One region of the Metabacillus herbersteinensis genome, then DNA from elsewhere that is predicted to be linked to it. Evidence: riboswitches for the same ligand, from Rfam matches in the RefSeq annotation. Region 1 holds a riboswitch; the other holds the start of a gene.
What was found. A riboswitch is a leader RNA that binds a small molecule or an ion and turns the genes downstream of it on or off. The one in region 1 is predicted to bind cobalamin.
Positions count from the first base shown of each region.

Region 2: another riboswitch for cobalamin. It lies ahead of ACFFIX_RS11835 (ribonucleoside-diphosphate reductase subunit alpha); the one in region 1 lies ahead of metE (5-methyltetrahydropteroyltriglutamate--homocysteine S-methyltransferase).

Region 1 is NZ_JBHLVO010000015.1:72,792-81,051, forward strand. It holds gene ACFFIX_RS16545 (thiolase family protein) at 1-491, shown strand, start outside; gene trhO (oxygen-dependent tRNA uridine(34) hydroxylase TrhO) at 747-1,694, shown strand; cobalamin riboswitch at 2,378-2,570, shown strand; gene metE (5-methyltetrahydropteroyltriglutamate--homocysteine S-methyltransferase) at 2,827-5,127, shown strand; gene ACFFIX_RS16560 (acyl-CoA thioesterase) at 5,158-5,631, shown strand; gene htpG (molecular chaperone HtpG) at 5,874-7,754, shown strand; gene ACFFIX_RS16570 (glycoside hydrolase family 18 protein) at 7,929-8,260, shown strand, end outside.
Region 2 is NZ_JBHLVO010000008.1:87,992-96,251, forward strand. It holds gene bmrC (multidrug ABC transporter ATP-binding protein BmrC) at 1-810, opposite strand, end outside; gene ACFFIX_RS11795 (YbjQ family protein) at 1,250-1,567, opposite strand; gene ACFFIX_RS11800 (hypothetical protein) at 1,548-1,751, opposite strand; gene ACFFIX_RS11805 (hypothetical protein) at 1,973-2,305, shown strand; gene ACFFIX_RS11810 (hypothetical protein) at 2,476-2,634, shown strand; gene ACFFIX_RS11815 (hypothetical protein) at 2,709-3,029, shown strand; gene ACFFIX_RS11820 (universal stress protein) at 3,112-3,624, shown strand; gene nhaC (Na+/H+ antiporter NhaC) at 3,876-5,240, shown strand; gene dat (D-amino-acid transaminase) at 5,306-6,139, opposite strand; cobalamin riboswitch at 6,366-6,554, shown strand; gene ACFFIX_RS11835 (ribonucleoside-diphosphate reductase subunit alpha) at 6,597-8,260, shown strand, end outside.

The sequences.
Region 1 (8,260 bases):
TGAAAACGGTGTTTAAGGAAGATGGGGTTATTCACGCTGGTAATGCTAGTCAAATTAGTGATGGAGCAGCCGCTTTATTGTTAATGTCAAGAGAAAAGGCGGATGAATTAGGCTTAAAACCTCGGTTTCTTGTACATACTCGAGTAGTTGTCGGCTCAGATCCTACTCTTATGCTAACAGGGCCGATTCCTGCAACAAAAAAAGCACTAGAAAAATCAGGACTTTCAATTGATGATATTGATGTGTTCGAAGTAAATGAAGCGTTCGCATCTGTTCCGTTAGCATGGTTAAAAGAAACAGGAGCAGATCCTAAGAAACTAAACCCAAATGGTGGAGCGATTGCACTAGGTCATCCACTAGGAGCTAGTGGAGCCAGGTTGATGGTATCAATGATGCATGAACTAGAACGTACGGGAGGTCGGTTTGGCTTACAGACCATGTGCGAAGGACATGGGATGGCGAATGCTACGATTATTGAGAGAATAGGTTAAATATTGCTGCTAAGGTAATTTAAATAGATGCTTTAGTAAATGAACAAGTAATTGTTCAAAAATATGAGAGTATGAGGACTGATCGTCCAGTATTAAGCGATCAGTCTTTTTTTAGGTTATAAATGAGAAGAAAATGATTGCAATTTCTCTTGATTTTTGTTTTAATAGAGTGCGAACTTTTTAAGCGAAAAATAGCCGCAAGTAAACACTTCTGTATGGATATCTTGCAAATATAAATATAGAAGGTGAATTAAATTGGAGAATAAACAATTTCGCGTATTACTGCATTACCACTATGTTACAATTGAAAATCCAGAAGAATATACACAACAGCATTTAGAATTCTGTCAATCTCTTGGCTTAAAAGGTAGAATCTTAATCGCTCATGAAGGTATAAACGGCACGATATCTGGTACAGTTGAGCAAACAGACCAATATATGGCAACAATGAAAGAGGATCCTCGGTTTAAAGAGATGGTCTATAAAATAGATGAAGCAGATGAACATGCTTTCAAAAAAATGAAAGTCCGTCATAGACCGGAACTCGTCACTTTACGACTAGAAGATGATGTGAATCCTCTTGAGGTAACTGGAAAATATTATAGCCCAACAGAATTTTATGAAGCAATGCAACAGGAAGACACGGTAGTAATCGATGCTAGAAATGATTACGAATATTCATTAGGTCGTTTCCGTAATGCGATCATGCCTGATATAAATACATTTAAAGAACTGCCTGAATGGATTCGAGAAAATCGCAAACAATTCGAGGGCAAAAAGATCCTTACGTACTGTACAGGAGGAGTCCGCTGTGAAAAATTCTCAGGTTGGTTACGCAAAGAGGGATTTGAGGATGTAGCACAATTACATGGTGGCATCGTCACATATGGCAAGGACCCAGAAGTGCAAGGTAAACTATGGGATGGACAATGCTACGTGTTTGATGAAAGAATTAGCGTACCTGTTAATGGAGTAGAACCAACAGTTGTAGGCAGAGATTACTTTACAAATGAACCATGTGAGCGCTATGTTAACTGTGCAAACCCAGAATGCAATAAAAAAATTCTTTGTTCAGAAGAAAATGAACATAAATATTTACGTGCATGTAGTCATGAATGTAGAGTTAATTCAAGAAATAGATATATAAGCGAGCATGGTCTGACTGAAGAGTCTGTACAAGAACGTCTAGAAGCATTGGTCTAGTTTAATTTAAATGTGAGGAACCCCTTCTTATTTTGAAGGGGTTCACTTCAGAGGTGCAAACAAACAATTCTCAGGGAGAAAACACACTGTATTTCATAAGAAATCACAGTGTGTTTTTTGTTGTCATATCAAGGTTAGATGTTGTTTCTTGTCTTATTCTCTCCGAATTCGAAAGGTAAATTCTAAAGGTAGAAATAATTATTGGAGTGTGTGTGATTTATAGTGTGAATATTTATTGAAGTTTTATAGTGAACCAAGAAAAATGTCCTTTATAAAGCTTATGAAGGACAAAACTCTGTAGGAAAGCAGAGGAAATGTCCTTCATAAAGCTTATGAAGGATAAAGCTCCGTAGGAAAGCAGGGAAAATGTCCTTCATAGAGCTGATGGAGGACAAAACCCCGTAGGATAGAAAGCGAAATGTCCTTTGCAACGACTTGGAAAAAAACATATATGAATTTTCCCACGAATTAAGAGGTTAAAAACTTGTGAATGAGCCATTGAATTCGACTTGTTATTTAAATTTCTGCACCCCACAAGTGAACCCGTTACTTATTTTGAAAGGTTTTTTTGACAGGATGTGTTTGGCATGCTAATATGGCTATTAAATTCAAAATATTATAAAACATTAAAACTCTTAATCAAGAGAAGTGGAGGCAGCGTCCAACGCTTATCTTTAAAAAATTTAATATAAAACGCAATTAGGTGCTGTGTGAAAGATTTATACAGCTTAAAAGGGAAGTCGGTGAAATTCCGGCACGGTCCCGCCACTGTAATGGGGAGCAACTTATCAATCAACCACTGTTTCATATTGAAATGGGAAGGGATAAGAAGCGAAGATCCTAAGTCAGGAGACCTGCCTGTTGTATGTACTTTTGCTCTACGGGGATATAGGGGAGGGGTGAGGAATACGTGTTGAGGAAACCAGTAGGTCTCAACTCTAGTTAGCTATGCGTATGAATCTCTCTTTTCTATTTGAAAAGGGAGATTTTTTAGTTTAACTTCCATCAGTGACCTTCTGATGGTTAGTTAACCTTATCAGGTTCTTAGTGTCAGTTTCGACCAAAGGGAGTTACTGCCACTTAGGAACGTGGCTAGTTGAAGACGAAAACTATCGAAGGAGTGATAAATAAGATGAGTAAAGTAAAAAGCTCGAATTTAGGTTATCCAAGAATTGGTGAACAACGCGAATGGAAAAAGGCACTTGAACAGTTTTGGGCAGGAAAACTTGAAGAAAAATCATTCTTAAAAGAAATTGAAGGAATTCGTCTACATCATCTTCAGAAGCAAATTGATCAAGGAATAGACTTAATTCCGGTTGGAGATTTTAGCTTGTATGATCATGTACTTGATACAGCTGTTATGTTCGGTCTAGTTCCGAAGCGCTTTGAGTACGATGGAGGTAAAGTATCACTTGAAACATATTTTGATATTGCACGTGGTACGAATGGTGCGGTTGCATCCCAAATGACAAAATGGTTTAACACAAACTATCACTATATTGTTCCAGAACTGGATGAAGTAGAACCAACTCTTGTTGAAAACCGTCCACTTCAATTTTATAAAGAGGCGAAACACAAACTTGATATCGAAGGTAAGCCTGTTATCTTAGGACCTATAACATTTATAAAGCTGTCAAAAGGATATAAAGACAGTGACTTTAAAACAATTGTTAATCAATTTGTGCCGCTTTATGCTGACATATTACGTGAATTGCAAAAAGAAGGCGTAGAGTGGGTGCAAATCGATGAACCTATTTTATCGACAACACTTTTAAAAGAAGAGGTTGCTTTATTTAACGAAGTCTATCAAACATTGCGTGAAGCAGCACCAGAAGTGAAAATTATTTTGCAAACCTATTTTGAGAGCATTGAAAAATACGAAGATATCGTTTCACTCCCTGTTCAAGGAATTGGCCTAGATTTTGTACATGATCATGGGGAAAATCTTGCAGCTTTGAAAAAATATGGTTTCCCAAAAGATAAAGTGCTTGCTGCTGGAGTAATTGACGGACGGAACATATGGTGTGCGAATCTTGATGAAAAGTCCTCACTTCTTGCAGAGATTTCGGAGGTTGTTTCAAAGGATCGTCTCCTTGTACAGCCTTCATCAAGCTTACTACATGTACCAGTGACAGTTAAAAGCGAAAATACACTCGATGCAGTTATAAAAGATGCACTATCATTTGCAGATGAAAAATTATCTGAAATTGTAGTGCTTACAAAAGGATTAAACGCTGGGAAGGGAACAATACATAAGGAGATCACAGCGAGTATAAAAGCAATTGAGGAGTTAAATGAATCATCCTTTCGAAACAATAGACAAGTCCAAGAAGCCATTGAGAATTTGCATTCGTATAAAGCTGAACGTGAAGCACCATTTAAAATCCGTCAAGGTTTTCAAGAAAAGGCTTTTCAATTACCACTTCTTCCAACTACATCAATTGGAAGCTTCCCGCAAACACAAGAAGTAAGAAAACAGCGTTTAAAGTGGCGAAAAGGAGAGCTAACTGGTGAAGAGTATGGAACATATATAAAAGCTGAAATTAATAAATGGATAGAAATTCAAGAAGAACTTGGTCTAGATGTGTTTGTACATGGAGAATTTGAACGTACAGACATGGTTGAATATTTTGGTGAAAAATTAGATGGCTTTCAATTCACTAAATTCGGTTGGGTACAGTCATATGGTTCTCGATGTGTGAAGCCACCGCTTATATACGGTGACGTGAACTATTTAAAACCAATGACAGTCAAAGAAACCGTATATGCTCAAACGTTAACAGACAAACCTGTAAAAGGAATGTTGACAGGTCCCATTACAATTTTAAATTGGTCGTTTGTTCGCGATGATGTTTCACGCTACGTTGTTGCAAACCAAATTGCGCTAGCACTTCGAAAAGAAGTTGAAACACTTGAGGAGAATGGAATTCATATGATTCAAGTCGATGAACCAGCACTTCGTGAAGGGTTGCCATTAAAACGGGAAAAATGGGAAAGCTATCTTGACGCTGCAGTCTACGCATTTAAACTTGCAACAACATCTGTGCAAAACGGTACACAAATTCATACCCATATGTGTTATTCGGATTTTGCGGATATTATCGATGCGATTAAAGCGCTCGATGCTGATGTTATTTCGATCGAAACGTCAAGAAGTCATGGTGAATTAATTCATGCCTTTGAAGAAAATACGTATAACAAAGGCATCGGTCTTGGTGTATACGACATTCATAGTCCACGGATACCAAAGCTTGAAGAGATGACAAGAAACATAGATCGTGCTCTTCAAGTGCTTGATCCAAAGCTATTCTGGATTAATCCTGATTGCGGGTTAAAAACACGTGGTATTGATGAGACCGTCGAAGCACTTAGAGTGATGGTTAAAGCGGCAGAACAAACGAGAGAAAAGCTGCTCGTGGGAAAGGAACATTAAAGATACCAATCACGGAAGGAGTAAAATGAAATGGAACAAGCATATTCAGTAGAACGTTCGAGAACTATACAGACAAAACTTGTCCTTCCGCCTGATACGAATCAGTTAAAAACAATTTTAGGTGGGAAGGTTCTATCCCATATCGATGAAATCGCTGCCTTGGCAGCTATGAAGCACTGCAATAATGTGGTTGTCACAGCATCAATTGATTCTGTAGACTTCTTATCGTCTGCCACTGTTGGAGATGCTCTAAGTTTAGAAGCTAGTGTTACATCAACAGGAAGAACCCCCATGGAAGTATTTGTAAAAGTTTACTCTACTGACTTATTATTGGATAAGAAAACTTTAACTACGGAAGCTTTTCTTACAATGGTAGCTGTTGATCAAAACGGAAAACCGATTTCAGTTCCAAAAATAATACCCCATTCAAATGAAGAAAAAAGACTTTTTGAAACGGCACCTGCTCGTAAGGAGCATAGAAAAAATAGAGCAATGATTCGGTAGTATAAGTTCATTATTAATAGGCCAAATCCTTATGTTTCAAGGATTTGGCTTTTATATTACATCTATTTAATGAAATGTAAAATTAAAACTCACTTATTGACAACAAATAGAGTATATGATATTAAAATAATAGATTGGCACTTGAACAGCTAGAGTGCTAAACTTATACTTATCGGTCTTGCGAAGTACATATTACGTTTAAGTATGTTCAAGTCCGTTTATTTTTGAAAGGAGAGGTTTTAATGGTGAAACAAGAATTTAAAGCAGAATCCAAAAGATTGTTAGAAATGATGATCAATTCCATTTATTCTAAACGAGAGGTATTTTTAAGAGAGTTAATTTCAAATGCAAGTGATGCAATCGACAAAATTTATTACAAAGCTTTAACAGATGATACATTAACTTTTGACAATGATAGTTACTACATAAAAGTGTCTGCTGATAAGGACAACCGAATATTAACAATTACAGATACAGGTATTGGGATGACCAAAGAAGATCTTGAAAATAACCTTGGTATCATTGCAAAGAGTGGATCTTTAGCATTTAAAAGTGAAAATGAATTAAAGGATGGACATGACATTATTGGTCAGTTCGGGGTTGGATTTTATGCAGCATTCATGGTTGCCGACGTTGTGACTGTAATTAGTAAAGCTTTGGGTAGTGATGAAGCTTACAAGTGGGAATCAGAGGGTGCAGATGGATTCTCTATTACCCCACATGAAAAAGAGTCAGTTGGTACAGAGATTACTCTAAAAATTAAAGAGAACACTGAAGATGATAGTTATGAAGAGTTTTTAGAAGAGCGTCAATTAAAAGCCATCATCAAAAAATATTCTGATTTCGTTCGCTACCCAATCAAAATGGATGTTAGTGGACAACGACCTAAAGAAGATAGCGAAAATGAATTAGAAGATTATCAGGAAGAACAGATTGTTAACAGCATGGTTCCGATCTGGAGAAAAAATAAAAGTGAGCTAACTGCTGAAGATTACGAAAACTTTTATAATGAAAAGCATTACGGTTTCGACAAGCCAATCAAGCATATCCACCTCAGTGTCGATGGCAGTATCAGATATAATGCCATTTTGTATGTTCCTGAAAATATGCCCTATGACTACTATTCAAAGGAATATGAAAAAGGATTAGAGCTTTATTCCAATGGTGTATTAATCATGAACAAATGCGCAGACCTTTTACCTGATTATTTTAGTTTTGTAAAAGGAATGGTTGATTCTGAGGATTTATCTCTTAATATATCAAGAGAAATGTTGCAACATGATCGCCAATTGAAACTTATTGCAAAAAATATTAATAAAAAAATAAAAAGCCAATTGCAAAGTTTGTTAAAGGATGAAAGAGAAAAGTATGAAGAATTCTTTAAGTCTTTTGGCAGACAGTTGAAATATGGTGTTTATAGTGATTTTGGAACTCATAAAGAAACATTGCAGGATCTAATCATGTTCTATTCATCTAAAGAGAAGAAGCTCGTAACAATCGATGAATATGTCTCAAGAATGCCTGAAGATCAAAAATATATTTACTATGCTTCTGGAGAATCGAATGAAAGAATTGAAAAGCTCCCACAAACAGAGTTAGTTTCTGATAAAGGCTATGAAATTTTATACTTCACAGATGATATCGATGAGTTTGCTATCAAGATGATCGGGGTCTATAAAGAGAAAGAATTTAAATCAGTATCTAGTGGTGACTTAGGCATTGAAGCAGATGAAAGTCAAAATAATACCGAGTCAGAAGAAAACGAAAACAAAGAACTCTTCGACTTTATGAGAACTATTTTATCCGACAAAGTAAAGGATGTAAGAGTCTCAAAACGATTACGAACCCATCCGGTATGTTTATCAACAGATGGTGAAGTAACAATTGAAATGGAAAAAATTCTAAGTGCAATGCCTGATAACCAAAATATTAAAGCTGATAAAGTTTTAGAAATTAACAGCAATCATGAGGTATTCCAGTCATTAAAAGCTGCCTTTGAACAAGATAAAGAGAAGGTAAATTTATATACAAAATTATTGTACAACCAAGCTCTGCTGATTGAGGGATTGCCAATACAAGATCCTGTAGAATTTACAAATGATATGTGCAAAGTAATGGTATAAGTTAGCACTCGAACAGCCTCACACTTTTAGAAAAGTGTGAGGCTGTTTTTTTATTTTACGCCAAAAATTTATGTTGTCCATTGGGTTATCAGGGTTATATTACCACCCCTCTTTGTTCCCCTTTTTTGTTACTATTCTAGGAGACCATAGATTGTGAAAGGATGAATGGAGATAATGAAGAAAAGCATCTTTCTCCTATTGATAGTAGCAGTTTTGACTTTCACAGGAGGATTTATTTTAGGAGTTTTTTATTCTAGTAACGACACTCAACAAGAAAGATCTGACCCACAAACACTACAAAAAACAAAACAGGCACCGCAGTCAGCAAAATTTCCAATCCAAAAGCAAAAGCCAAAAATAGAACAGATAAATCCAAAAATACTAATGGGCTATGTACAGGATTTTCGGGACCCTGCTACAGTCGATTATTCGAATCTAACACACGTTATTTTCTCCTTTGCCCACCCTGCAAAAGATGGAAGTGTTCTGTTAAATGGAGATACAGC
Region 2 (8,260 bases), on a different contig from region 1:
ATGGAATACAAGATAGGCACCATATCCAAGTCCAATTAAATAACTAATTCCAACTAGTAGCTTGATCGTTGGCTCAAACAGCGCATCAATTTTCGCTACTGCGACATTTTTTTTGTAAACTGTATCAGTTAATTTGTTAAAGCGATTCACATCTTCTCGCTCCTGCACATATGCACGGATAACGCGAACACCTGCAACCGATTCAAGCACCTGATCATTCAAATCACCAAATGAATCCTGTGCTTCTGTATAGAGCTTATGAATTCTTTTCCCATAGATTTTCATAGCTATTGCCATTATTGGAAGTGGAATAATTGCCGCTAAGGTAAGCTTCCAACTAATGAGAATTCCCATCGTTAAAAGAATGGTTAGCATATACATACTCGAATCCACTAGTGTTAAAATTCCAAAACCCGTTGTTAAAGAGATGGCTTTTAAGTCATTGGTAGCTCTTGCCATTAAGTCCCCGGTGCGATTTTTTTCATAAAAGCGCGGTGTCATCAGTAAAAGCTGACCCATGAATTTTGAACGAAGGATCTTCTCAATCAGATGTGAACCACCGAAAAGATTGTACATCCAATAATACGTAAGCGTATATGCCACAACCCCTAAAACAATAAACGAAATAATGTATTGAAGAAGTAATTCGCTTGTTAAATTTCCAACTTGTATGTGGTCTATCACCGTTCCAAGTAGCTTAGGTGGAAGGATTTCAATGACGTTTACAATAAGTAACAGGATGATTACAATCAAATACCTCTTCCAATACTGTCTAAAAAACCAGCCTAACTTTTTCAAAACTGAAAACATATATACATCTCCCTGTTGTCTTCTTAATAACGTTCACTAGCCGCTTTCTGGATCTCCTTGTGTAAGAGTTGTCTTATTGTTTATGAATACAATCATAATTTTTCCTCCTTGTTTTTTCTTATATAAAAAGGCATACCGCCCTTAGCGATATGCCTAATTAACACAAAAAAGGCACAAATCACGCGTGGAAACGTGACCTGTGCCTTGGTGATTTAATGCAAACTTAAATCATTGAAAGGCAAGGAAGGGCCACGTTAGTATTTTTAACGATTGAACGAACAACTGTATCAACAATTAATTTTTTCATAACGCAACCTCCTTTACCAAATTATTGTAGTTTTAAACTCTTAGCTAGATTACCACTATTTTCATTATTTTGTCAATTAGCACATTTGATATTTTACAAATTTTTCTAAGCTTGAACTAGCAATAAAGTGAGTTATTCACCAATTGTAACAGCAGTACCATACGCAATGATTTCTGAAGCATTCTGCATTACAGCTGAAGATTCTAGTCGCATACATACAATCGCGTTGGCGCCTTTTGACTTTGCATCATCCACCATTCTACCGATCGCTTTCTGCCTTGCCTCTTCCATCATTTCCGTGTATTCCTTGATTTCTCCACCGACAATTGTTTTTAACCCAGCCATTATGTCACGGCCTATGTGTTTCGATTGAACAGTACTCCCTCTTACAAACCCTTTGTATTCCTTTGTTTCTTTTCCTGGAACAGATTCAGTAGTCACGATAATCATGTTCATCATCCTCCTTTTTTTCATCGTACCGATTTTTTATGAACACAATCAGTAGTCCAATAAGTGCTATTCCATAAATTATAAACAAAATTGCTGCTATATGAATGTTAATAAACAAAAAAAGAATACCAGTCAATTGGGTCACAACAGCCGTAATTAAACAAAGATATTTCAGTGCTTCCATCCTCGTACTCCTTTTCTTCTATCCTTTATTAATAGTATACCTTTTTCCAATTAAGTATCTCAAAGCTAATTTCAGTCCAAAAAGACTAGTTTATTTTTCAAATGAATAGTTTTTTTATTTTAAATCGATGATGAAGAAGGACTATCTCACTATTTATCAGCTAAAGAGTTTCGAATTTCATAAGGGGAGGTAATTAAGAAGTAACAAAACAACGTATAACTTTGGAGGGGAAAACAATGAGTGAATTAATGACAACTGACTTACATATTCAAAAGCAATTAAGAATGGAACAAGTATTAAAAATTAATCAGTTAGCAAAATCCTATAGTGGGCAGATCTATTTGCTAACTAACAAAAAACACATTGTTGATGCCTCAAAATTACCTTCTCTTATGGCATTTCTACTTACACTAAAAAATGGACAGCCATTAAAAATTATTATTGATGGCTACAACCCAGCAAGCATGATGCAGGAGTTAGAAGAAATATATGCTATAAGATCAGTAAGATTTTCAAAACAAGTATGGCACCCTGCAGTTAAGGTGAAAATATAACAAATGTTTGGTCACCTATGAATTTTAAAAAAATATTAGTCAAAAAGGAGTATGTCTTATGTTACGTACAATCTTAATGGTCGTTGGAGCAATTGTTGTGATCGGTTGGTTAATTAGCTTATTTTAAAATCGTAAAGTGCACGAAAATGTGATGAAGGGAGAGCATCATCATGGCAGAATATAAGCGAGTTAATGTAGAACAAAAAGAGGAAAATAAAACAAATCATAGTTTAGTTGGTGCAACTTTTATCAAATATGCAGCATATCTAGTCATTTTTTTCGGAATTATATGGTTCTTAATCAGTTATATTTTACCAATGTTCAACTAACCTTTCACTCAGCTGTGTTAAACAGCTGAGTTTTTTATTTATTGTTGCAAAGGGCACAAGTGCACTATCTTCCGGTGTCTTTTCAGAAAAAAGAGGGCATTCCCAAACATGTATCAAGCAGCGAACTTGAGCAATGGGCGACACGCGCATTATTACTTAAAGTAAAAGTTCCTTTTAAACGCGCAGTACACTCCTATCAGCAGTCTGGAAAAGATTTAGTTGTTTCCTCCCTACCACTTACCAGTCTCTTATTAATTGACGAGGAAACCGTGGAATATTTAGTCAACACATGGAAATGGAGCGCCCTGCCAACTAGCAGCTCTTCATCTTCAAGTGATGGAGACTCATACGGTGGTGACAGTGGTGGTGGAGGTGACGGCGGTGGAGCTGATTAATGGGCTTTTCTCAAGGAAATGATTATGGTGCTAAATTTAGGGTATAAAATAGTAAACTCTTATTATGAAGGGATTGAAAACTATGAGTACCTTTGAACATGTCGTATGTGCATATGATGGAACAGAAAACAGTAAGGATGCATTAAAACTTGCCATAAATGTGAGCAAACAATTATCTTCTACTTTATCAGTCGTTCATGTACTTCAAGAAAAGAAACGATCTGCATACCGATCAGCTGATAATATCCAGGTAATACCAATAGGTGGTTATGGTACAGATGGACTTCTGAATTCCCCTACAACTGGATACGTTCATGATAATGTCGAACAAGAGAATGTTGACATCACTGAAAATACGGCCATACAGTTAACGTCTGAAGCTAGACAAATATTAGAAAATAATAATAGCGCCGCAGATATCAAGCTACTCGAAGGTGATGCCTCTGAAGCCATTGTCTTTTTCGCTGAGGAACATAAAGCAGATCTTATCGTAATGGGTAGTCGCGACATCAGTGGATTAAAGAAATTACTCTATGGAAGTGTAAGTGAGAAGGTTTCAAAGCACTCCAACATTCCAGTATTAATTGCTAAATGAAAAGACTGCTTTTAGTAGTCTTTTTTTCTTCCCTAAAAAAAAACTTCTGAAGCCACAGGCTCTTAGATAAATCCGAACACCCACATTGAATTCTCCAGAATAATTAAACTACTCTCTCACTCATTGACACAGAATATTAGATTGATATAATACTTTTATACACAAAAGCATAAAAGCGTTTAAGTGATAAATTAATTTCCCTCTAATGCTAGCTTCTAGCTCCCAAAGAGGGTTTAAGGATGGTATAAACAGTGCAAAACAACCAGAATCTTTTCACATACCGTCAAGCAATCTTGACGACAATAGGCATTCTAGGAATTATTTTCATCAGTTTGTTTATTTTTAAGACCGAGCCGCATATTCCTCTTCTTGCTTGTATTCTAATGGTGTCATTCGTTGGAATAACGAAACGAGTCGCATGGAAAGAGCTAGAAGATGGAATGGTAAAAGGAATACAAAGTGGTGTACAGCCAATTATTCTTTTAGCACTCATTGGTCTTTTAATTGGAGCATGGATGTTCAGTGGGACAATTCCAACTGTTATTGTCTATGCTTTGTCTGTGATAAATCCTACCTATCTATTAATTACAGCATTATTTTCATGTATGGTCATCTCTTCATTAGTTGGTAGTTCATTTACAACAGTTAGTACGATTGGTGTAGCACTAATGGGTGTTGGAATTGCAACTGGGTTACCACTTGAGTGGGTAGCAGGGGCTGTAATTTGTGGGGCATGCTTTGGTGATAAAATGTCACCGATGTCTGACACAACAAATTTCGCATCTGGTGTATCTTCGGTTCCTTTGTTTACTCATATTAGGCACATGACAAAAACCACTGTCCCAGCCATTATCATTACTGCGATCATATTTTTAATGCTTGGGTTTTCAACTCCTATTAATGAAGCATCACTCTTAGTAATGAGTGAAATGGTAGCCGTCATAAATCAGCATGTGGCAGTTAGTATGTGGACACTACTTTCTCCTCTACTCGTCATAGTGTTAGCTGTTCGGAAGTTTCCTGTTATCCCTGCTTTTACAATTGGAATTATTTCTGCTGGGATAACAGGCATACTCGTTCAGGATGCGAGTATAGGACAATTTTTAACAACCTTACAAAACGGCACAACCTTCACCGTTGAGAACGAACAGGTAAGCAATATTTTAAATCGCGGTGGATTACAATCGATGATGTGGTCGATCTCGCTGATTATGATCGCATTTGCTTTAGGTGGACTTTTAGAAAAATTACAGATCATTACAACGTTATTAACTGGGCTTTTTGAACGAATTCAGTCTCGTGGCCAACTGATTCTCTCAACTGTCGCCTCCTCTTTAGGTGTAAATCTCTTAACAGGAGAACAATACTTATCGATCTTAATACCTGGACAAACATTTAAACCATTGTACGAAAAAATGGCGATTGATCGTAAATACTTATCTCGATCCCTCGAAGATTCGGGCACACTTATTAACCCGCTCGTTCCTTGGGGCGTTAGCGGAGCATTTTTCGCTCAAACATTAGGTGTCTCAGTTATCGACTACTTGCCATTCGCCTTTTTTCTATATATCTCTCCTTTATTTACGATTTTGTTTGGATTTAGAGCGAAAGGATAATACAAAAAGAGCCGCGTAAAAATCGTTGAAATGATTTTTATGCGGCTCTTTTTATTAAATTTTCCCTAAGGTGTGATTTTCCGAAACAACTCCTGGAGCCTTTTAGTTACTTCACCAGGCTTCCCTTCACCAATTACATCTTCCTCAATTTTTGTTACAGGAACAATTTCAATCGTTGTTGAAGAAATAAATGCTTCATCAAAAGAAGTTCGCTCATTAATGTAGAGTTCTTTTTCCATAAAAGGTATTCCATTTTCACTACAAAGCTCTATAATTTTCATTCTTGTAATTCCATTCAAAATCAGGTTATTCGCTGGATGTGTATAAACAGTTCCATCCTTCACTGCATAGAAATTTGTTGAAGATCCTTCAGTGATTGTGCCATCACGATGCAGAAGTGCCTCATATGTCCCTTTATCTAAGGCCTCTTGCTTTGCCATAACATTCCACAATAAATTTAAACTCTTTATATCACAGCGAAGCCAGCGCATGTCATCAACAAGGTTCACTTGAACACCATTTTGTTGCTCTTGAGCAGGTTTTTTTCCAGGTAACGGATACGCGATTAATACAGGTGTAACCTTATCGCCCGGAAATGAATGATTTCTTAAACTTACACCTCGAGAAACCTGTACATATACAGCACCATTTTGCACTGAGTTTTCACTCACTAACTCTATAAGTCTCTCTTTTAATACATCAAGACGTAGTGGTAGTTTCATTCTAATTTGATCTGCACTTCTCGCAAGTCTTTCTAAGTGCTCATTTATAGTGAACAGTTGTCCTTCATACACCCGCATCACTTCGTAAACGCCATCGCCAAATTGATAACCCCGGTCTTCTATATCAATTGCCACTTCATCTCTATTCAACAGTTGATCTTGTAATAAAACGCGCATATTCTACTCCCTTTCGAATCGGAATTTTAACAATCTTTTCCCTAGTATGACATGGTTACAGATTTTATTAAAGAGCTAACCCTGAGAACTTTTTAGAATGATCATATTCAATTCTTTTCGACAATCATCACTTTTTAGTTGAAAAGAAACGACTAGTCCTATATGATGTTTATATAAGATACACACTACATATTGAATTAACAATAACGTTAGTAACTATATATAGTATTAACTGTAAGAACAGGTGCCAAGTTGGCATAATAGGGAATCTGGTGAAATTCCAGAGCTGTCCCCGCAACTGTAAGTGTGACGAACTGAGAAAAGCCACTGTACAATACATCAAGATATCGTATGGGAAGGACTCTAAGTAGGATTAAGCACAAGTCAGTAGACCTGCCTGTAACTTGCAAAGTTTCGAATTCTTCGGGGACCTGAGAAGATGAAACGATGGGATAAAATGAAGGTTATTTGGGTTACCTTCTTCATTGTGCTATCGTTTGATCCACTCAATCTACGAGTGGATTTTTTATTTTTGTTAAACAGGAGGATGACAATGACAACACAATTGACCCAGACGTTGATAAAAAATAGTAACGATGGAACTGTAACTCAATTTGATTCTTTAAAATTGCAGCGCTCTCTCGAAAACCTTGGACAAGACTTCCTTGCTCTCCCATTAGAGAACTTCATTGAACGAGTTCTTCTATCCATCTCACAAAGGGAAATGTATTCCTCCGAACAAATAACCAATCTACTAATCTTAGAAGGTTTATCACATATTAGTGAAACAGAACCCGATTGGACGTACTTTTGTGCACAGCTTTTTCTGAAAAAACTTTATGCAGAGTCTGCACACGCTCGTCACTATCCAAAGGAAGAAAAATACGGCCCCTTTTATGAGCTTCTCACAGCTTTGGAATCAAAAGGAATCTATAGCACATTCTTAACAACCTCCTATTCGAAGGATGAAATTGAAGAGCTAGGTGCAATCATCAACCCCGACAACGACAAGCTATTTACATACATTGGACTTCGTACCTTAAGCGACCGTTATTTAGCCCGAGATTTCAACAAGCAAGTGTACGAGCTCCCACAGGAACGGTTTTTAATCATTGCGATGACTTTGCTTGCAAATGAGGAGAGAGAAAAACGCTTATACCTAGTTAAAGAAGCATATTGGGCGATGAGCAATCTATATATGACTGTCGCAACTCCTACTCTCTCCAACGCAGGAAAACCAATCGGACAGCTATCAAGCTGTTTTATCGATACGATCGATGATAGTTTACAAGGAATCTTTGATAGCAACACTGATATTGCGAATTTATCAAAAGCAGGTGGCGGAATTGGCACGTATCTAGGTAAGCTGAGAAGTCGTGGCAGTGATATTAAAGGTTTCAAAGGAGTATCTTCTGGTGTCATTCCTTGGATGAAGCAATTAAACAACACAGCTGTAAGTGTTGATCAGCTTGGGCAACGAAAAGGAGCAATCGCGGTTTATCTTGATGTTTGGCACAAAGATATCTTTTCCTTTTTAGATGCAAAATTGAACAATGGTGATGAACGTCTAAGGACCCATGATTTGTTTACAGGCGTTTGTATTCCTGATTTATTTATGGAACAGGTCGAAAAGCGTGGTGAATGGCATTTATTTGATCCCCATGAAGTTCGTCGAGTAATGGGATACAGCTTAGAAGACTATTTCGATGAGGAAAAAGGCAATGGAAGCTTTAGAGAAAAATACTGGGATTGTGTGAACACCCCTACTCTTTCAAGAGAAACTATTCCGGCCATTGATATCATGAAGCGGATTATGATTAGTCAACTTGAGGCAGGCACACCTTATATGTTTTACCGCGATGAAGTAAATCGAAAAAATACAAATTCTCATGTTGGAGTGATCTACTGTAGCAACCTTTGTACCGAAATTACTCAAAATCAAAGCCCAACGATTCAGGACGAGCAGTACACAGAAGACGGGAAAATTATCACAGTGAAAACACCTGGTGATTTTGTTGTTTGCAATCTCTCATCTATTAATCTCGCCAAAGCTGTAACCGATTCCGTTCTAAAGAGATTAATTCCTATTCAAGTTCGGATGTTAGACAATGTCATTGATCT